DNA from 3 places in the Colwellia sp. BRX8-7 genome. Region 3 is predicted to be linked to each of the others. Evidence: predicted binding sites of a transcription regulator. Region 3 holds the regulator's gene; each other region holds the start of a gene.
What was found. Region 3 encodes FliA, which starts transcription of late flagellar genes. Its sites were predicted from a motif close to CTAAAGNTNNNNNNNNNNNNGCCGATA; they were not measured.
Positions count from the first base shown of each region.

Region 1: pomA (flagellar motor protein PomA) is a predicted target of FliA. The motif match lies at 4,569-4,595, and genes of this name have one in related genera.
Region 2: H4J57_RS07910 (VC2046/SO_2500 family protein) is a predicted target of FliA. The motif match lies at 1,063-1,089, and genes of this name have one in related genera.

Region 1 is NZ_JACGVP010000023.1:9,409-16,568, reverse strand. It holds gene H4J57_RS17650 (hypothetical protein) at 1-1,077, opposite strand, end outside; gene dxs (1-deoxy-D-xylulose-5-phosphate synthase) at 1,273-3,156, opposite strand; gene ispA ((2E,6E)-farnesyl diphosphate synthase) at 3,194-4,084, opposite strand; gene H4J57_RS17635 (exodeoxyribonuclease VII small subunit) at 4,084-4,347, opposite strand; gene pomA (flagellar motor protein PomA) at 4,767-5,534, shown strand; gene H4J57_RS17625 (flagellar motor protein MotB) at 5,547-6,485, shown strand; gene thiI (tRNA uracil 4-sulfurtransferase ThiI) at 6,680-7,160, shown strand, end outside.
Region 2 is NZ_JACGVP010000006.1:174,876-182,035, reverse strand. It holds gene rlmA (23S rRNA (guanine(745)-N(1))-methyltransferase) at 1-96, opposite strand, end outside; gene xthA (exodeoxyribonuclease III) at 113-919, opposite strand; gene H4J57_RS07910 (VC2046/SO_2500 family protein) at 1,124-1,669, shown strand; gene H4J57_RS07905 (YchJ family protein) at 1,876-2,385, opposite strand; gene H4J57_RS07900 (hypothetical protein) at 2,481-2,972, opposite strand; gene H4J57_RS07895 (response regulator) at 3,500-4,159, shown strand; gene H4J57_RS07890 (ATP-binding protein) at 4,159-5,574, shown strand; gene H4J57_RS07885 (cupredoxin domain-containing protein) at 5,607-5,981, shown strand; gene H4J57_RS07880 (hypothetical protein) at 5,981-6,778, shown strand; gene H4J57_RS07875 (hypothetical protein) at 6,775-7,160, shown strand, end outside.
Region 3 is NZ_JACGVP010000001.1:164,327-171,486, forward strand. It holds gene H4J57_RS00700 (flagellar motor protein) at 1-437, opposite strand, end outside; gene H4J57_RS00705 (chemotaxis response regulator protein-glutamate methylesterase) at 430-1,602, opposite strand; gene H4J57_RS00710 (chemotaxis protein CheA) at 1,669-3,762, opposite strand; gene H4J57_RS00715 (protein phosphatase CheZ) at 3,776-4,519, opposite strand; gene cheY (chemotaxis response regulator CheY) at 4,572-4,955, opposite strand; gene H4J57_RS00725 (RNA polymerase sigma factor FliA) at 5,007-5,726, opposite strand; gene H4J57_RS00730 (MinD/ParA family protein) at 5,801-6,643, opposite strand; gene flhF (flagellar biosynthesis protein FlhF) at 6,757-7,160, opposite strand, start outside.

The DNA.
Region 1 (7,160 bases), on a different contig from region 3:
AACCATAGCTTTTGCTTTAGCAATAGCATCACCTGCTGTTGGTACTTCTGTTTCAGGCTCACTGCGGCCATCTTCATCTTCATTGGCCTCTTCATATTCTGATTGGTTTTCTAAGGTGATTTCTTGTTGGTCAAGCTCGCTCAGTATTTCACTGTTATCTTGGCTTGATAATATTGGATCTGCAGCTATCGCTTGAGCTGCAGCAGCGGCGACATCGCCAGCACTATCAAGAACTTCAACTAAAGACAGTTCAAAACCTTCATCGTTATCATCTTGATGTACCAATAATGCGCCATTGTGTTCGACTATATCTTCAATAACATCGGCTAATCTATCCGATAAAACACCCGTAGCATTTTCTTGACCGGCAAACAAAGCAGACATAATGCCAGCATTGATCAAGCCGTAGCGTAACTCATTAACATTATCTTCACCTGCAACACTGGCTGCATTTTCGACAGCCGTAGGCTCAAGTGTCGTTAAACTGCCCATAATATTAAAAGCATTGGCAATAATAGAAGAGTGCGCTTGTATTGTCGTTTCACTAACACCGCTTTCATCGGCTTCTATAAGTGCTGCGGCTAAATGGGTGAGTGCTGAAATATTTACATTTGCGGTCCCTGCATTATCACTCCCTACGGTTGAAATCGCTGATAAGACTAAGGTTGGATCAACAGTGGCTAGTGCTATTGGGGCGCCATGGGCTAATTGACCACAACCTGCAGGAGCATCACATATCATCGTGGTGTTTTCACCTACAGATAATTCTACTTTGATAGCGCCGTCGTAATCTAAAAGGGTAATGGTATAGCTACCATCATCTTCAGTAATAATTGAAGATGCAGCTAACTCGTCATCTTCAAGTTTAACCGCTTTTCCGTCAACGTATTTATAAACAGTAACCACAGCGTTTGCTATTGTGCCTTTTATCGCTTTACCTTTGACAACGGTTTGTATGAGGACTGGAGCAGGTGGTGGTGCTATTGTAGGGGGGTTAGTACTAGAGCTACTGGAGCCACCACAAGCGGTGAGGGCTGAAATTAGCGCAAGAGAAATAATATTTTGAGTGAATTTCATTAAATAATCCTTATTCATATATGAGAAATATATCACGTATATTATTTAAGCAGATAAAGACAATTTTTTAAAGAAAAAACAATAATTAGTCGTAATAATCTAAGAATAATTAGAAGGAAAGAGAAGGGGGGATAAAGGTTAAGTCACTAATAATTAACTATTATTAGTGACTTTTGGTGGGCGTTTTAACAATATTTAGCGTTCAATAAAATGGGTTATTTTATCAATAATACCTTTACTATCTAAACCAAGTTCTTGATGAATCTCTTGTTGGGTACCATGCTTGATAAAGGTATCAGGTAAGCCAATATTTAATATTTTAATCGCAACACCTTGGCTTAGTATATATTCATTGACTGCTGAACCTGCGCCACCCGCAATTGCATTATCTTCAACGGTCACAATAATACTATGGCTTTTTACAATGTGGTCGATAAGTGTTACATCAAGCGGTTTTATAAAACGCATATCAATGAGCGTAGTATTTAATTGCTGAGCCGCTACTTTAGCTTCATCAAAAGTACTACCAAAGTTTAAAATGGCAACCTTCGGCTCAGCACTATCAGTGGTTGTTTCTAAAATAGTTTTTGCTTTACCTATTTCAATTGTCTCGCTGATGTCAGGTAAAGGCGCACCGTTGCCTGACCCTCTTGGATAACGAACAGCCGCAGGACCATCATGCTTAAAACCCGTGCTAAGCATCAATTGACATTCTCGTTCATCCGATGGTGCCATAATAACAATATTTGGAACACAACGCATAAAGCTTAAATCAAATGAGCCTTGATGAGTTGGCCCGTCTGCGCCAACAATACCGGCTCGGTCAATCGCGAACAAAACGGGTAAGTTTTGGATCGCCACATCATGAATGAATTGATCGTAACCACGCTGTAAAAAGCTTGAATAAATAGCGACTACCGGTTTTTTACCGCCAATAGCGAGACCTGCAGCAAAAGTTACCGCGTGTTGTTCTGCAATCGCGACATCAAAGTACTGCTTAGGAAAGCGCTGACTAAATTCAACCATGCCAGAGCCTTCACCCATGGCAGGTGTAATGGCTATTAGTGAATCATTATTTTCTGCTGTTCTGCAGAGCCAATCACCAAATATTTTTGAATAAGTAGGTAAACATGGCTTACTCTTTGGCAAACTCGTTTGTGCGGGATCAAATTTAGGGACAGCATGATATTTTATCGGGTCTTGCTCTGCTGCGTGATAACCTTTGCCTTTTTTCGTGGCAATATGAAGGATTTGAGGTCCTTTTAAGTTACGCATATTAGTAATGGTATCAACCAAACCATTGACATCATGACCGTCGATAGGGCCAATGTAATTAAAGCCTAACTCTTCAAAAAAGGTACTGGGTACAACCATGCCTTTTAAATGTTCTTCGGCACGACTTGCTAATTCTTTAATAGGTGGAATACCCTTAAGTATGCGCTTACCACCCTCGCGTATTCCTGTATATATACTTCCAGATAACAATCTAGCAAAGTGATTATTCAATGCACCAACATTTTCTGAAATTGACATTTCATTGTCATTTAAAATAACCAGCATATCGCTTTTAATATCACCAGCATGATTTAACGCTTCAAAAGCCATACCTGCTGTCATTGCGCCGTCACCAATAACAGCAACAACTTTACGATTTTTGGCTTCTTGTTCTGCAGCAACAGCCATACCGAGTGCTGCAGAGATAGACGTGCTTGAATGGCCAACACTTAATACATCATATTCACTTTCTTCACGCCACGGAAAAGGGTGCAAACCATCTTTTTGACGAATAGTATGCAGTTGATCGCGCCGACCCGTTAAAATTTTATGTGGATAAGCTTGATGGCCAACATCCCATATAAGGTGATCAAAAGGCGTTTTATAAACATAATGTAATGCGACCGTTAATTCTATTGTGCCTAATCCAGAAGCAAAATGGCCACTACTTTTACTTACAGAACTTAATAAGTAACTACGCAGTTCTGTACTGGCCTGAATTAGCTGGCTTTTATTTAGCATGCGCAGATCGTCAGGAGAATTTATATTGGCCAATAAAGGGTAGTCGGCAAGATTTATAGTCATATTTATTTTGTTTATTCTTTAAATTGCAAGAGCAAGATCAATGAGCGCGTTTGATAATAAACGTCGCAAATTGAGCTAAGTTATCTGTATTGTAGGGTAAAGTTGCTAAAGCTTGAAGTGCTTGTTGATATAAGTTGTCAGCTTTTTGCTGAGCGCCCTGTAAACCTAATAGCGCAGGGTAGGTACTTTTATTAGAGGAAACGTCTGAACCTGCTGGTTTTCCTAGTTCTTCTTCACTAGAAATAATATCAATTATATCATCGCGCACTTGATAGGCTAAACCAATATGATCAGCATAAATGGCGAGTTGGTGCTTTTCATCGGCAGAAATATCGTTACTTAACTCTGTAACCATGGTCACAGAAGCTTTTAACAACGCACCTGTTTTTAGTGAATGTAGTTTTTCTAGTTCAACTAAAGTGATCACTTTATCGGTCGCAGAAATATCAAGTGCTTGTCCACCGCACATGCCTTGGTAACCTGAAGCATTGACTAATTGACGGATTAAGCTAATACGTTTTGATTCAACCGCGGCGCTAAAGTTATGATTAACTAAAATATCAAAGGCAAGTGTCTGTAAACTATCACCTGCTAAAATAGCGGTCGCTTCATCAAACGCTTTATGACAAGTTGGTTGCCCACGACGTAAATCATCATCATCCATCGAAGGTAAGTCATCATGAATTAATGAAAAAGCATGGATACATTCTAATGCTGCCGCAATACCGTCAACGTCAGATAATTCAAGTCCCAGTGCATCACCGGTAATATAACTTAAATAAGGACGCATACGCTTACCACCAATTAATAAGCCGTATTGCATTGCTGATAGCAATTTTTGATCATTTATTTCATAAGCGGCTAATTTGTCGGCAAGGTATTCATTAATGCGCGTTTGATAAAAGTCGAGTTGGTATAATTGGGTCACTAATTATTACCCAAACTTTCTGAGTCAACTTCGTTTTCAAAATCTTCAAGTTGGGCTTTACCATTTTTAGTCAGTAAAATTTGAATTTTTTGTTCAGCATTTTTTAACTTTTCTTGACTGGCTTGGCTGAGATTTAAGCCGCGCTCAAAAAGGGTCATTGAATCTTCTAAACTCAATGCTCCTTGTTCTAAATTCTGAACAATAGTTTCAAGTTCTAAGAGTGATTCTTCAAAGCTTAAGTTTTCTATTTTTTTCTTAGCCATCATCGAGAGTTCAGTGATTAAATATCTAGGCGCAAATTTATACCAAACGCCTTAATTAATCAATAAACTTCAAATGCTTTTGCCCCTTAATGACTATCATATACTTTCTCTTGTCGGTCATTCTACGACTATATTGGCGCTTATATTTATCGTTAAAGCGCTGCGGTTAACGATAAATAGATAAATATAAATTGGGTTAGCTTAAATATAGCGACTAATTACTTAAGTTATTGACAATATGGGCGATAATAAAGTTATAGAGCCGTACCCCATTCATATGCCGTTTTAACTCTGCGCTTTGGATGGTTACGGGTAAATCACGAGTGTGGATAAGAATATAAGTATTCGCGTATCGTAATACCTTAATGTATTATCAAATAATACGACTATCCGTATCATTTTTTTGTGGAGACTTTTTTGTGGATATAGCAACAATATTAGGTGTGGTAGGCGCAATAGGTTTACTCATTATGGCAATGATGTTGTCTGGTGATATCGGGATGTTTATTGACGTTCAGTCAGTTATTATTGTTTTTGGTGGTTCAATATTTGTTGTGTTATCTCAATATAATCTCAGTCAATTTTTTGGAATTGGGAAAATTATAGTTAAAGCTTTTATGTTCAAAATGGAACAACCTGACGACCTTATTGAAAAATCAGTTGAAATGGCAGATGCGGCCCGAAAAGGTGGTTTCTTGGCATTAGAAGAAGCCGAGATCACCAATGGTTTTATGCAAAAAGGTGTGGATATGTTGGTCGATGGTCACGACGCTGATGTAGTTAGAGGTACTTTACAAAAAGATATTCAATTAACCTCAGAGCGACATGAAACTGGCGTTGGCATGATGATGGCGATTGCTGATGTTGCCCCTGCAATGGGCATGATAGGGACTTTAATTGGTTTGGTGGCGATGCTATCGAATATGGATGATCCAAAATCTATTGGTCCGGCCATGGCTGTTGCTCTATTAACAACGCTTTATGGTGCGTTCCTTGCCAACGTTATTGCTAGTCCTATTGCTTCAAAATTAAAGCTTAGGTTAGCTGAAGAGAAAATGAATCAAGAACTCATTCTAGATGCTATTTTAGGTATTCAAGATGGTCAAAACCCACGTGTTATCGAGGGGTTGCTTAAAAACTATCTTGCTGAAGGTAAGCGTGTTGTAAATACCACAGAAGAAGAATAACGGGAGTAATTTATGGCTGAAAAATGTAAATGTCCACCTCCCGGACTCCCGGCTTGGATGGGTACTTTTGCTGACTTAATGGCACTATTAATGTGCTTTTTCGTTTTACTTTTATCTTTTTCTGAAATGGATGTTTTGAAATTTAAACAAATCGCGGGTTCAATGAAATTCGCCTTTGGTGTTCAAAATAAGATTGAAGTAAAAGATATTCCCAAAGGCACCAGTATTATTGCGCAAGAATTTCGCCCGGGTAAACCTGAGCCAACACCTATAGAAGTTATTCAACAGCAAACCATGGAAATGACCCAACAGATGCTAGAGTTTCAAGCAGGTGATGAAACGTCTGCTGGTGGTCGACAAGAACAACGAGGTACAGAACGTGGTGGACAATCACAAAGTACTGCAGATGAAATGTCAGCCCAAGCAATGCAAAAGGCCCAAGACGAATTAGAGCAGGCTTCGCAAGAGCAAGTAAATGAATTAGTTAAAAAAATTGCTGATCAATTAGAGCAACAAATTCAAGATGGTGCCATAGAGCTTGAATCTCTCGGACAACAAGTGATTATTCGTATTCGTGAAAATGGTTCTTTTCCTTCGGGTTCTGCTTTTTTACAACCACAGTTTCGCCCTATTATTAGAGAAATAGGTGAGCTACTCAACACGGTTCCGGGTGAAATTATGGTTTCAGCACACACAGATGATCGCGGTATTAGTTCAGAGTTATTTTCTTCAAATTGGGATTTATCAAGTAAACGAGCTGTCGCTATTGCTCATGAATTGATTAAAGTCCCTGAGTTTGACCAGTCACGTTTACTGGTTGTTGGTCATGCCGATACAAGACCGGTAGTGCCTAATACTAACGCGCTAAATCGCAGAAGAAACCGTCGTGTTGAGATTTCAATTAACCAAGGTAAAGCAAAGGAAACCGAACCTGTTTCTATTATTAAATAATAAATTAAGCCGATAAATTCAACTATCGTGATGGCGTTAAGTGATGAACCCCCGTTTATTGCTTAGCGTACATTTTTCAACTTACTCTTCATTTCAACTTACTCTTTATTTCAATTTCGTGTATAATTCGCGCCATTATTTTTGTCGGCCGATTATGGCCTTTAGTCTAGTTTTATATTTAGGGTCGTTTGTTCATGAAATTCATCGTAAAACTCCAATCTGAAATTGCTGTAAAGAGTCGCCCGGTTCGTAAGCGCTTTACTAAAATTTTAGAATCCAGCATTAAAAATGTTTTACGACGTGTTGATGAGCAAATTACCACTCAGGCAAACTGGGATAATATAGAGGTTAATACTAAAAATAATTGCCCTAAAAATCGTTTGGCAGTAATTGAAACCTTAAAGTGTATACCTGGTGTTGCTCATTTTCTTGAGGTCGAACAAACGTTATACACTGATGTTCATGATATTTTTGAAAAAACCTTAGCAGCGCACCAAAAAACTATTGAGAACAAAACCTTCTGCGTTAGGGTAAAACGTAAAGGAACTCATGATTTTAGTTCATTAGAAGTTGAACAATATGTTGGTGGCGGTTTAAAAAAACACGTTGAGTCATCTAAGGTTAAACTGAAAAAGCCTGACGTAACTATCTTATTAGAAATTAAAGAACAATATT
Region 2 (7,160 bases), on a different contig from region 3:
TTCATCAAAGCTATGGTTGTTCTGACAACGATAGCTTTGGTTAGCTAACACTAATGATTTTTTACAAATGGGGCAAACGTATTGAGCAAGGAACATAGTATTTACTCAACAGCTACTTAAAAGTAGACCAAATCGGCGCGTGATCTGAAGGTTTTTCAATAGCACGTAGTTCGTAATCAATATCGGCTTCGATACACGTTGCCGCCATCTTGTGCGTTGCCAAAACCACATCGATGCGTAAACCACGATTATCAACAAAACCTTTAGAACGATAGTCAAACCAAGAATAACGTTCCGCTTTTGTTGGATGCAATTCTCTAAACGTATCTTTAAATCCCCAAGCCATTAAAGTTGCAAGCCATTCTCTTTCTTCTGGTTGAAAACTACACTTACCAGTCTTTAACCAACGCTTTTGGTTAGGCTCACCAATACCAATATCTAAATCAGCAGGTGAAATATTAATATCGCCGATAATGACTACGTGCTCATCTGGGGTATGGTTATCATTTAAATAGGTCATCAAGTCTTTATAAAATTGACGCTTATAGGGATATTTTGTTTCATGAGCGATGTTATCGCCTTGCGGGAAATAACCGTTTAATACCGTTACTTTTTCACCTTGTTCATTGGTGGTCTCAATCATCACCATACGTTTTTGAGACTCTTCAGTATCGCTAGCAAAGCCCATTTTAACAATATTGGCTGCTTTTTTACATAACATAGCCACACCATAATGTGCTTTTTGACCATGAAAATAAACGTGATAACCCATAGCTTCAACAGCTTCAACGGGAAAAGCATCATTATGAACTTTGATTTCTTGTAAGCCAATAATATCAGGCTGGTGCTTATCAATGATGGCTTGAAGTTGGTGTAAACGCGCACGAAGGCCGTTAATGTTAAAGCTAATGATTTTCATAAAAGACTCGATATTGATTTTTTCCACATGCTACCAGAAGTTATCAGAGAAGGTTATTATTAATTGCTAGTGAAGTGAATTAGGTACTTATTAACATCAACTTTTTAATAGACAGGTAAATGTGTAAATAAATAGAAATTAAACTCAACTAAATTAAAGGATTGCCGATATAAGCTTTAGAGAAAATAATAAAGTTGAAGTACATTGCTTACAGAGTCAGTTGACAGTCAAATTCTGGTACACGAATTACAATTAGGTGAACAACTTAATGTAAGTGTGCACAGCGCTCGACGAGCTGACTTTTCACTCTTATTGGCAATGCTAAGTGATGACGTACCTAGCCATAGTCAATTTTCTTTGCCAAAAACTGTCGTTGACACTAAAACGACTAATGATGCAAGCTTACGTAAAGAGTTTGACCTTCCTGATAAAGCACCTTTATCTCTGAATGAAAATCACAGCACAGCAATATTTGATCAAGCAGAACTTATTCAGCAGAATAACCTAGCAGAATTACGTTTATCAAATGCTTTGTTGCCTAAACCGCTTGCTTTTCGAGATGATAAAAAGCATATCAGACAAGAAGTATTAAATAATACCTCGCTGTACTGCCAGAAAAAATTTAATCATACAAAGAATAATACGCCGCAAGACACCGACAGTTCAAGATTATCATTCGATACTAAAGGTTGGCTTAACGCCGTGCATAACACTATCGTTAAAGCGCCGTTACTTGATGCTATAGCATAAGGTTATTGCATTAGCATGCCAATAAAATCGTGCGTTTGTGTTGACGTTATTTGTGATTAACTTTTTCAGTTTACTGGCCTGAGCAATGTTTAAACTTGATTGTTAATTGTTGAGTTTACTTGCTACAGCATTGTCTAAATTTTTATTGCTATGACAAAAGCATCGCTGGTTTCTTTTGGGAAGAACTTGATTGTTAATTGTCGAATTTACCGGCCACAGCATTGTTTAAATTTTTTATTACTATCGCAAAAGCAAGCTTGGTTTCTTTTTGGTGCTATCAGCGCTTCATTGTTACTGACTTCACCATCTAAATATCGCCATTGCCCCTTTTCAACAACAAAGCGTGATGTTTCCTTCATCAGAAAATACTCACCTTGATGTTGGTAATAAGCCGAAAAGCAAACCGTCGGTAAGTGTTGCTCTTTATTGTCAGCGTTTACAGCATTTTGATCATTAAGCTCGGTATAATCACTGGCAGCATTAATGGTTAGTTTTAACCATTTGGTTTCTTTGGCCCATGCTGATATATCAGCGATTGATTGTAAAGCTCTGCTAGCTTGAGCATAAGTCTGATAAATATAATCAGCTGCCTCTGTTGCATAGGCGCTATAGCGAGAACGCATCAATTGCTCTGGTGATTGTGCACAGGTCTCTTGATTTATTAATAAGCAGCAGCATTGCTGAAAACTAATATTTGAACCACATGGGCATTGCATAAAGTCGACATTATTTTAGAAAAGTAGTTGATCTATTTTAGCAGAGCAAAATTTTATTTTCTGTTTTAATAACGGCAAAATCGCTTCAAACTCAATTAATGTAACAATAAAGAAGAATCCGAAAGAGTGACGTAATTTTTTAGTCGTTGCTGGTTTAAACGTTTTTGAGTTTGCTTGGTTAAAATAATGCATTGAGTTTGTCCTTTTTCTGCGAATTGAGTGAGTTGGCTTAATTGTGATTTATCTAAGGTGGCATTACACAAAATAACAGCCGAACAGTGACCTTTTTCTAAAGCATCTTTAATGGTATTTAGTGAGATATTACGTTGATGAAGATTAACTTTTAAGATTCTTTTAGGGTCTATTTTTCCTTGATCAGACAATTGCTGAAGCGGCTTCTCTTCAGGGTTTATCATCAGGATCCATTTGTTATCTAAATCATGATTTTTGAAGATTTCAGTATACTGCTGAGATAGTTCTATGGCATTAGCAATACTTCTAACATCACACCATTTGTGTTTTTTGATAGCCATAGTTGTAGTTTTTAACGCTAAGGTGTTGGTATTAATGTGATTTATTGAATTCATTTTTAAAACCTCGATATACTGTATGTATGTACAGTATATCGTTTTTGGTGTTTATTCAAGCACTTTTTATGATTAATATTAATTGATCCTACTGAAGGATCTAATGTAATAAACGCCAGTAAATGAGGGGAATAGCACCAACAGTATTGAAGATACCACTAGTATTTGTTGGCCCAATGCTATGCTAGGGGATTTTAGCGATAAACAATTGTTAGCTCTTAAGCTTTCCTTAATAAAAGTTTGTTATTTTCATTCACTGAATATTTAAGGTAAATATCCCCCTATGAATAAACAGGTCATTTGATGAATAACCGCTATTAACGTTCATTTTTTTATGGCGAATATTTCTGTAATAACCGACAATAACTTTGAGATAAAACACCTTGAGTCGTTCATACCTATGGCATTGTTAAGTCTTATCTTCACTGTTGATGGTTTTCGACCGTCAAGTATTAATAACCGGCCTTGGAAAAGGCTAGATAATATAAAAACCGTTAATAGTCATTTTAAATTGTTATAGGAAAAATATGCGCATATTGTTAGTTGAAGACGATATCCCCCTGGCTTTGGGATTGCAGCAGTCACTTCGTCATGAAGGCTTTGTTGTTAACCATGTTGATAATGGTAAAACGGCAATTTCAGCATTGTCTGTGTCAGATCAAGACTTAGTTATTCTTGATCTGGGTTTACCTGATATTGACGGATTGGAAGTGCTAAAGCGTACTCGTGATCGTAAGCTAGGTATTCCTGTTATTATTTTAACCGCAAGAGACGCGCTTGAAGATAAAGTTAAAGGCTTAGATTTTGGTGCAGATGATTACCTGGTAAAGCCTTTTGAAATTAGCGAATTGTTAGCACGCCTTCGCGTGATTGAACGGCGTTTAGGCACGGCAAAGTCGGCATTGATTATTTGCTCAGACGTGGCAATTGATACCGCAGCACATAAAATCCTTATTAAAGATGAAGAATTAAAAACGTCAAAAAAAGAGTACATGGTATTAAAAGCATTGATGGAAAATGCCGGTCGAATCCAATCTCGGGAACAAATTGAATCGCGTTTATATGAATGGGGAGAAGAAGTGGCCAGTAATGCTGTTGAGGTACATATACACAACTTAAGAAAAAAATTGCCAGAACAATTTATAAAAACAGTCAGAGGCGTTGGTTATACGGTTAATAAAACCTAATGTCGATTCGTCGCTACTTAGTCCTTATTTTACTATCCATCATCACTTTGATGACATTTTTTGCTGCCATACAGGGCTATAAAGCCAGTATGGAACAAGCAACTAGCTTATTTGATGAGCAATTAGTTATCGTCGGTAAAACCTTGTTAGCGACCTCTGCGACTCTTTCTGACAAGGGTGCCGAAAATCGATTAAGTGCAGCAACAGTGGTCCCTTCTAACCATATTGCTTATCAAGTCTTTAGCAATAATACTTTATTACTACGCACAGATAATGCTCCTGAACAGTCAATTACTGAGTTACCTGCAGGGTTTACGGACCTTAATTTTATTGGACAGCGTTGGCGAGTATATATAGAAACATCAACAAACGAACAGGCGCAAAGAAGTCAATTAAGAGTGCTGGTTGCCCAACCGCTTGAACAAAGATTTTCACTGGCTGAACAAGTTATATTATCTGCTGTGACTCCTATTATTTTAGTTATCCCTTTGATTGCCTTGTTTATTTTTATGGCGATTCGTCAAGGCTTAAAGCCGTTAACTGTTTTGCGCCGAGAATTGTCAGAAAAGAAAATTAATGACTTATCAAAGCTTTCTAGTGAGACATCAACAAAAGAACTACAACCGGTTATTCAGACACTAAATCTGTTATTTGAACGCTTGTCGGCAGCTTTTTCAAGGGAACGTTATTTTGCTTCTGACGCCGCTCATGAATTAAGAACGCCGTTAAGTGTGCTCAAAATTAATGTTCACAATTTACAAATAACCCAAAGTGAAAACCTTGACAGCACCGGGCAGGCTTCGTTAATGCAATTAGGTCAAAGTGTTGACCGAATGGCTCATGTTGTCGATCAAATATTAACGTTAAATCGTACTAATCCTGATCAACTCACCATGGCAGTCACTAAGCTTGAATTACAAGGATTGTTGCAACAAGTGATCAGCGACTTATACCCTGAAATATTGCAGCATCAGCATGATATTTCGTTAGAAAGTGAAGCCCAAATTATTTATGCTAATGAATTTGCTTTATTGACCTTAGTGAAAAATTTAATTGGTAATGCCTGTAAATATACTCCTAAAGGCGGGCATATTTTGGTAAAAACGTTGATTGATGAAGACAGTTTCACCCTGATTGTTGAAGATTCTGGCCCCGGTATTGACTCCAGCGAATACCAGCGAGTTTTCGATCGTTTTTATCGTGTGGGTGGAGATAGCCATCACTCTACTGTGGTAGGATGTGGCTTAGGTTTAGCGATTGTTCAGCATATTGTTAAATTACATCATGCGAGTATTATTTTAGCAAAATCGACGAAATTAGGTGGCCTTAGCGTGTCAGTAAGGTTTCCACAAAAGACTCAAGCGATTGACTTACATTTACATCAGTTTGAACAAGAATGGGAGGACAATAAGTGAAAGCACCTGCTATTTTTATAAAAAAAACCAGCATTATTAGCCTCTTTATCTCTTTAATCTTTAGCCCAAGTGTCTGGGCTGAACGAGCTGAGTATGTCGTAGAATTGAAAGATCATTTGTTTTTTCCTGCGGTTATAAAAATTCCACCAAACAAAAAAGTTAAACTTGTTATTTATAATCGAGATACAACCCCTGAAGAGTTTGACAGTTTTGACTTAAATCGAGAAAAGGTTATTTTCCCCCATAAAAGAGCGGTGATTTTTATTGGTCCATTACCCGAAGGAAAATATAACTTTTTTGGTGAGTTTAATCCTAATAGTGCCAAAGGGACCATTATCGTTACCCCGTTGCCTGAGCGTAAAAAAGCAAGTAAAGCTACTGTTCAAAACATAACAGGAGGTGCTTAATGTTAATTAATACCGTGCTTTTGTTTTTGAGTAACAGTTTAGTTATTTTTATGGTGTTAGCCTTGTTGTTATCGATTAAAAATAAGTTTCAACTCTGTGGTCTTACCCTTATAAGTGGTGCGCTATTGGGTATTTTGTTTATGTTACTACTTTGGATTTATATCGATGTGATCAGCCAAATGTTTGATGATACCGGGCTTGAATGGTTCTATGCGAGTATACATGTTCTTGTATATATTCTAATTTTACATTTTATTCATCGCTCCCATATCAGCGTTAGTACCGCCAATAACAGTCAGCTATCTTGGTATGCTGGCGCAATACTCGCGTTAGTTATTATGCTACAGGGTACTAACTTCCTCATTTACTTTATTGGATATTGGTCGCAAACCGATATGGTTAATTCACTTTTTATTGGCGTTGTTTTAGGAACAGGAATTTGTATTAGTATCAGTATACTATTGTACTTTTTTTGCTTGTTTCTCAATGAGCGTTTGTATGGTCGAAGCACCGAAATTATTTTTGTTTTCTTTGCTTGTGGTTTATTTAATAAAACCAGCGATTTATTACTACAAATTGATTTTTTACCCAGTAGTCGTATGATTTTTGATGTTAATTTTATTGTTAGAGAAAAGTCTGAATTAGGACATTTTTTGAAAGCTTTATTTGGTTACGATGCAAGCCCAACCCTATTACAAATTGGACTTTATCTTTGCGCTTTATTTATCGCACTTTATTGGTGTCAGTTTCCCCAAAAACTTTGGCGGATCCCTCGCTTTAAGCAGGTTGTATCATGAAAAAAATATTTTATGTTTTAACGTTACTCTTGTACAACCTTTACAGCGTTATTGCTTTTGCTGATGGGGTAGTGGTGGATAAAGTGTATCATCCGTACGTGTTACCCAATGAAAAAGAAGTTGAATGGCGGTTACTGTCTCACCAAACGGAAAAGACCAATGACTTAGCGCAGCGCTTTGCCTACGGGCAGTCTGTACTTGACAACCTGATGGTAGAGTTTTATATCGTTGGCGAACGCGATATTGATGGAAATTTTGGTTTATCTGCTTACGAAATAGAAACCCGTTGGATGCTAACGGAGCAAGGTCAGTATTGGGCGGATTGGGGCATGCTTTTTGAATTTGAAAAAGAACATAATAAAGACAGTTGGGAAGTGACTTC
Region 3 (7,160 bases):
AAAACATGAGCAGAGCGTAAATTATGCTCGCGGTAAAGATCTAAATCTAATTCTAATGAGATACGCAAGTTGTCTACTTCTATACCATCAACTAATAAGTTAAGCGCTTTATTGGTATAAAAATCTTGTTCTTCTTCGGCAATATTTTCCAGTGATAAATATCCAGATTCTCGTGCTTTTTCAGACCAATAAACTATCGAATCAATACCTTGGTCAATATCATACTTGGGGGGATAAAATATCCACTTTAATAAAGACAACGCATGAAAAAATTGCGCTGAAGATGACTGTAACATTACAGCCCCTAAAGTACCGCCAAAGACAATGATAAAGGCAGGTAACTCGAATAACGCAGCGAGGGAGCCTCCATCGAGAATAAAACCTAAATATATGGCCGTAATTGCGACAAAAAGCCCGGCAATGGTTAACTTATCCATGGTCCACTTCCTTGATAATACTTTGGCTGATATCTTCTAATGCTAAAGATAAAACAGAAATACCTGCGACAGTAACGGCTTGCGGCATACCATAAACCACACAAGAAGCTTCGTCTTGTGCCCATATTGTCGCCCCTTTACCTTTTAACATGCGAGCACCTTCTCGACCATCAGAGCCCATACCGGTCAATACAACACCCAATACTGAGCCACCAAACACCTTAGCTGCTGAGCCAAAACTCACATCAACACTTGGTTTAAAAGCAATCTTTTCAGACTTATCTTCTATAATTTTTAATTTGGCTAATTTTGGCGTACCGTCAATAATCATTTGCCTGCCACCAGGCGCTAGGTAAGCACAACCAGGTTTTAAAATATCCCCATCTGCTGCTTCCTTTACGTTAATATTGCACAAGGTATTTAAACGATTGGCAAAAGCAAAAGTAAAAGCAGCGGGCATATGCTGTATTAAAATAATGGGTAATGGAAAATTTTGTGGCAATTGCGTTAATATTTTTTGTAAGGCAATTGGTCCCCCCGTTGATGTACCTATAGCGAGTAGTTGGTAACTTTTACCTGAGCTTCTTTTAACAACCTGACTGCGAATACTTTCGCTTTGACTCGGTTCAGTTTTAGTTGTACGCAGAGGAGTTCTCGATTGAATGTCGAATTTATTTACGGGTTTACTCACCGGATTAGTGGCCGTTGAAGATAGGCTAATTCGTGACGCATGAGCTTTTGCTGCCAATTTTCTTTTCAATAAACCGTTAGTCTTCGCTAATTGAACCACTCGTTGACGCAGCAAACTACCTGCATCATCAGTTGTTTTGGCTATTTCACTAAATTTTTTCGGGAGAAAATCAAGTGCTCCGGCTTCTAAGGCCTCGAGGGTCGCATTAGCACCTTGATGAGTGAGCGATGAAAACATTAATATTGATGTTGGCGCTTTTGCCATTATTTGTTTCACCGCTTCAATACCATTAAGTAATGGCATTTCTATATCCATAGTGATCACATCAGGCTTTAATGACACAGCCTTTTCAACAGCATCTTTACCATTTACAGCAACATCAATAACAGTAAGGTTCGGATCTTTATTTAAAATATCGGTAACTCGACGTCTAAAGAAACTCGAGTCATCAACAACCAACACCTTATAGGGCATTTATTATCTCATTTGTTATTATGAATGAAAAAGCCCTAATAAAATTTAATAGGGCTTTGTTATACGTTAAGAGCGTAATTTTTTATTAACAACAGATTTTTTTGCGTAAAACTTCAGCATATTAGGCACATCGATAATTAACGCTATACCACCATCACTGGTAATTGTTGCGCCGGCCATACCTGGTGTACCGTGTAATAGACGGTCGAGTGGCTTTATCACCACCTCTTCTTGACCAATTAGACTGTCGACCACAAAGCCAATTTGCTGATTGCCCAATTGAACAATAACCACATGACCTTTTTCTCTTGGCTTCTCAACAAAATCACGTACTAACCACTTATCTAAGTAGAAGAGTGGAATCGCCTTTTTACGAACAATAATGGTTAATTGTCCATCAACAACGTTGGTCGTGGTTAAATCAAGATGAAATATTTCATTAACACCAGCAAGTGGTAAAGCAAATGTTTGCTTACCGACAATAACCATTAATGTCGGTAAAATAGCTAACGTTAACGGTACTTTAATCTCTAAGATTGTACCTACGCCCATTTCAGAATCTATACTTACCGTACCGTTTAACTGGGTAATCTTAGTCTTGACTACATCCATGCCAACACCACGTCCTGAAACTTCTGAAATCTCAGTCTTGGTAGAGAACCCTGGAGCAAAAATTAAACTAAAGGCTTCTTTATCTGTCATTCTAGCAGCAGAGTCAGCGTCAAGAACACCACGAGTAATCGCAATTTCTTTGAGCTTTTCTGCATTCATGCCTGCACCATCATCTCTGATGGTTAATAATATATGGTCACCCTCTTGAGAAGCAGAAAGCACCACTACACCTTCTCTTGGTTTCCCCAATGCTTCGCGCTTATCAGGCATTTCTATACCGTGATCTACAGAGTTTCTCACTAAATGAACTAATGGATCAGCAAGTGCCTCAACAAGGTTTTTATCCAGATCGGTTTCTTCACCTTTGAGCACTAATTTAATTTCTTTGTCTAAACTGCGTGCTAAATCTCGAACAACTCGAGGAAATCGTCCAAAGACTTTCTTGATTGGCTGCATACGGGTTTTCATTACCGCACCTTGCAAATCAGTTGTTACCGCATCAAGGTTAGAAACAGCTTTCGTTAAATCTTCATCCTCTTTGGTTAAGCCCAAACTTGTTAAGCGATTTCTCACTAAGACAAGCTCACCAACCATATTCATAATTTGATCGAGACGTTTAGTGTCAACCCTGACAGTCGTTTCACCCTGCATTGCTTTAGCGGGTGCTTTTTCTGGCACTGGCGCTTTAGCGACAGGTTTAGCTGCAGGAGCCACAGGTGCTGGCTTCGCGGCTGATGTTTGAGCAACAGGTGCTGGTGTTGGTGCGCTAGGTGCTGCAGTAACAGATAATTTCGGCGCTTGACCTTGACCATGTAATTCGTCTAATAAAGCTTCAAAGTCATCGTCACTTATTTCATCTGATGAACTGCTATTCGATGAAGATGGTTTACTTGAATTATTAGCAGCGACTTCAGGCGAAAAAGCACCTTGACCGTGAAGTTCATCGAGTAAGGATTCAAATTCGTCATCTGAAATATCATTGCTGTCTGAAGACGTTGCTGTTGCTGCAGTTGCTGGCGTAGAAGCTGAGCCACCACCATGGAGTTCGTCGAGAAGTCGTTCAAATTCATCTTCTGACATTTCATCGCTAGAAGAACTTTCGCTTTCATGAGTAACTACTGCTTCAACAGCGACTGGCGCAGGCGCTTGCTCTTTGCCTTCTGGTTGGCTTAAACGATGCAATTCTGCAAGTAATTGGGCATCAGCTTTATCAAGTTTCTCGCCGTTTTGAACTTGTACAAACATTTCATTTACAACATCAAGCGCTTGTAAAATAACATCCATTAAGCTTGCACTTACACTACGTTGGTTGGTACGTAACAGATCGAAAATATTTTCCGCGCCATGACATACGTCAACTAAATTATGTAATGCTAAAAATCCGGCCCCACCTTTAACGGTGTGAAAACCTCTAAAAATAGCATTTAATAATTCGGCATTATCGGGGTCGTTTTCAAGTTCTACGAGTTGTTCCGAAAGCGTTTCAAGTATTTCTCCAGCTTCTATTAAAAAATCCTGAAGAATCTCTTCATCTTGCTCAAATGACATCCAGCAACTCCTATTAAAATCCTAAACTTGATAAAAGGTCATCAACATCATCTTGGTCAGCGACAACATCATCACGTTGTGCTGTATTAACGATCGGGCCTTCAACTAAGTTATCACCTACTTTAGGTTTACTTCGCTCTGCATTACTATCTGTCGTAATACCAAAAGCGGTTAGCATACCAATCAAGCTATCCTCTACTTCACGAACTAGATCAATAACTTTACGAATAACTTGTCCGGTTAAATCTTGAAAATCTTGTGCCATCAAAACATCAGTCATTAAATCATGCATACGCACTGATTCTCTATCTGTCGTTTTTAATAATAAATCTATATCAACACATAAACTTTTAAATTCGATTAAATCCAATTTGTTATGCATTAATTTTTGCCATAACGGATTAACAGCCTTTATTTGCTTTTGTATCGTATCCACAACGGGAAAAATAGATTCAACGGCATCCATGGTTTTATTAGCGGCTTCTTCCGTTCGCGTTATAACGTAGTTTAGACGTTCTTGAGCATCGGGGATATCTGCTGTCGCTAAATCATTTAACCTAGAATCTAATTGAAAATTATTTAATGAGTCATGTAGTTGACGAGTCAGCTTGCCTATCTCAGCAAACAACTCAGAATTAATTGGATTTTGAATTTCAGCAATTAATTCATCTGCCTTGTCTTGTTGACCACTTTCTAAATATTCGACCAGTAGCTTTGCTTCTTCCAAAGAAACATGCCCATTTGTATTCGCACTCATGCAAAAACCTCACGTTTAGATTAATTAATTAATTATCTATCTAATTAAGGAATTAACCTAAGCGTTGAAATATTTTATCTAACTTGGCGTTTAACGTCGCTGCGGTAAATGGTTTTACAATATAGCCATTAACACCCGCTTGAGCCGCCATCACGATTTGTTCTTTCTTTGCTTCAGCAGTAATCAGCAATACTGGGATATGTGATAACTTAGCATCGGCACGGATGGCTTTGAGCAAATCAATACCTTGCATACCTGGCATATTCCAATCAGTTACAACAAAGTCAAAAGAGCCTTCTTTTAACATCGGTAAAGCAGTGCTACCGTCATCTGCTTCTGAAATGTTAGTGAAACCTAAATCTCGTAACAAGTTTTTGACGATACGTCTCATTGTTGAAAAATCATCAACAACAAGAACTTTCATATTTTTATCCAAGGCACCCTCCGGTGAGAACATTTTAAAATTGTGATTATATTTATATTCTACTCAACTTTGCCAAGATTGCATACGTCCTTTTAACCTATGCATCGCTTGACTGTGAATTTGGCTAACACGCGACTCACTTACATCAAGCACTTGACCAATTTCTCGAAGATTTAATTCTTCGTCGTAATATAGTGACAGTACTAGAGCTTCGCGTTCGGGTAAAGTGGAAATGCATGCTGTTAACGATTTTTTAAAAACTATTTTTTCAAAATTATCATAGGGATCGTTATTATTCACATCTTCCATATTCGATATAGCATCTGCCCCCGTACTTAAGTCTTCAATACCAATTATTTTACCGGTACTTACTTCACTTAGAATATGATGGTAGTCATTTAACGAAATATCAAGTTTTTCAGCAACTTCAATATCAGTTACATCACGACCTAAACTTGCTTCAAGCAATTTTATCGCTTCACTGACCATGCGGCTATTTTTATGAACAGAGCGGGGAGTCCAGTCACCACGGCGTATTTCATCAAGCATAGCACCACGGATACGGATACCAGCAAAGGTTTCAAAACTTGCACCTTTGCCGTGATCAAAATTATTAGACGCTTCAAGCAGGCCTATCATGCCTGACTGAATAAGGTCATCAACCTGTACGCTCGCAGGCAACCTTGCTAATAGGTGATAAGCGATTCTTTTCACTAAAACTGTATGCTGCGAAATTATAGCAGATTTATCAGTTTGAATACTGTAAGCATTTGGTTTTACCACTATCGCTCACTCGCTAAATTATAGGAAAGATAAAGAACTTTCAACAACGTACTCATACCTGATTACTATTGTTATTAATGTTCTAACAATTGCTCAATAAAAAACTCTAAATGACCTGATGCTTGTTTAGGCACCGGCCATTTAATTAAATTACCTGCTAAAGATTTAAAAGCAACCGCTGCAGGCGATTGTGGATAAGCTTCAACAATTACTTTTTGTTTTCTAACGGAATTTCTTATATTTTCGTCAAATGGAATGACTGCTACTAGTTCAAGTGCAACATCTAAAAATCGATCGGTAACTTTAGAAAGCTTACCAAAGAGTTGCTGTCCTTCTCTTGGCGTTCTCACCATGTTAGCAACAACTTTAAATTTAAATACGCCATGATCTCGACTTAATAATTTCATTAAGGCGTAGCAATCAGTAATAGAGGTTGGTTCATCACAGACCACTAACATCACATCTTGTGAGGCACGGCAAAAGCTTAGTACCATGTCGGAAATACCGGCTGCAGTGTCAACAATAAGTACATCAAACTTTGTGTTCATATCACTAAAAGCGCGAATTAAACCCGCATGTTCAGCAGGCGTTAAATCGACCATAGATTGTGAACCAGACGTAGCAGGAATGATATTAATACCAGCGGGACCTTCAATAATTATATCGTCTAATTCACATTCGCCAGAAAGCACATGTGATAAGTTACGTTTTACCCGCAAACCTAGCATAACATCGACATTAGCCAAGCCTAAATCGGCATCTAAAACTAAAACTCGTTGTCCTAATTGTCCAAGTGCAATAGCGGTATTAAGCGAAACGTTAGTTTTACCTACTCCGCCTTTACCTCCAGATACAGCAATGACTTTTACCGGTGCTGAATTTTGCATTTTTCTTAAGCCACTTGCTTGATCATTCATTTATCGTATTTCTCTACTTTCTTACGAATAGCTATCAATTTAATTTAGTATAACCCTATAATCATTTAATCTGCATATTTTTATAGCTTCAAAATTCACATATTTAGAACAAGTTATGGAAATACAGCTGTATTAGCACTCATCGGTGCTGTTCGCCAATTTATTGGATTATTAATTTGATTTTTCGCGCTCATTTTATCTGCTAGCGTAACGAGTTTTTCAGCATTTGCAACTTTAATATCTTCAGGAACTCTTTGTCCATCCGTTAAGTAGCCTATCGCTAAACCGTTTTGAATCGAAGTGGAAATTATTTCTCCTATGCTAAGGCTTTCATCAAGTTTAGTATAAATACAGCCAGCTAAAGGTACTTTTTTAAAGCGATCAACATTTTCTTGCATAACTCGTTGCTGAGTATTAGCAGCTAACACTAAATAGTTGCGAATTCTGACCCTTGCATTAGAAACTAAAGTAGTTAGGTGTTTAGCTAAACGCATATCACGTTGCCCCATACCTGCAG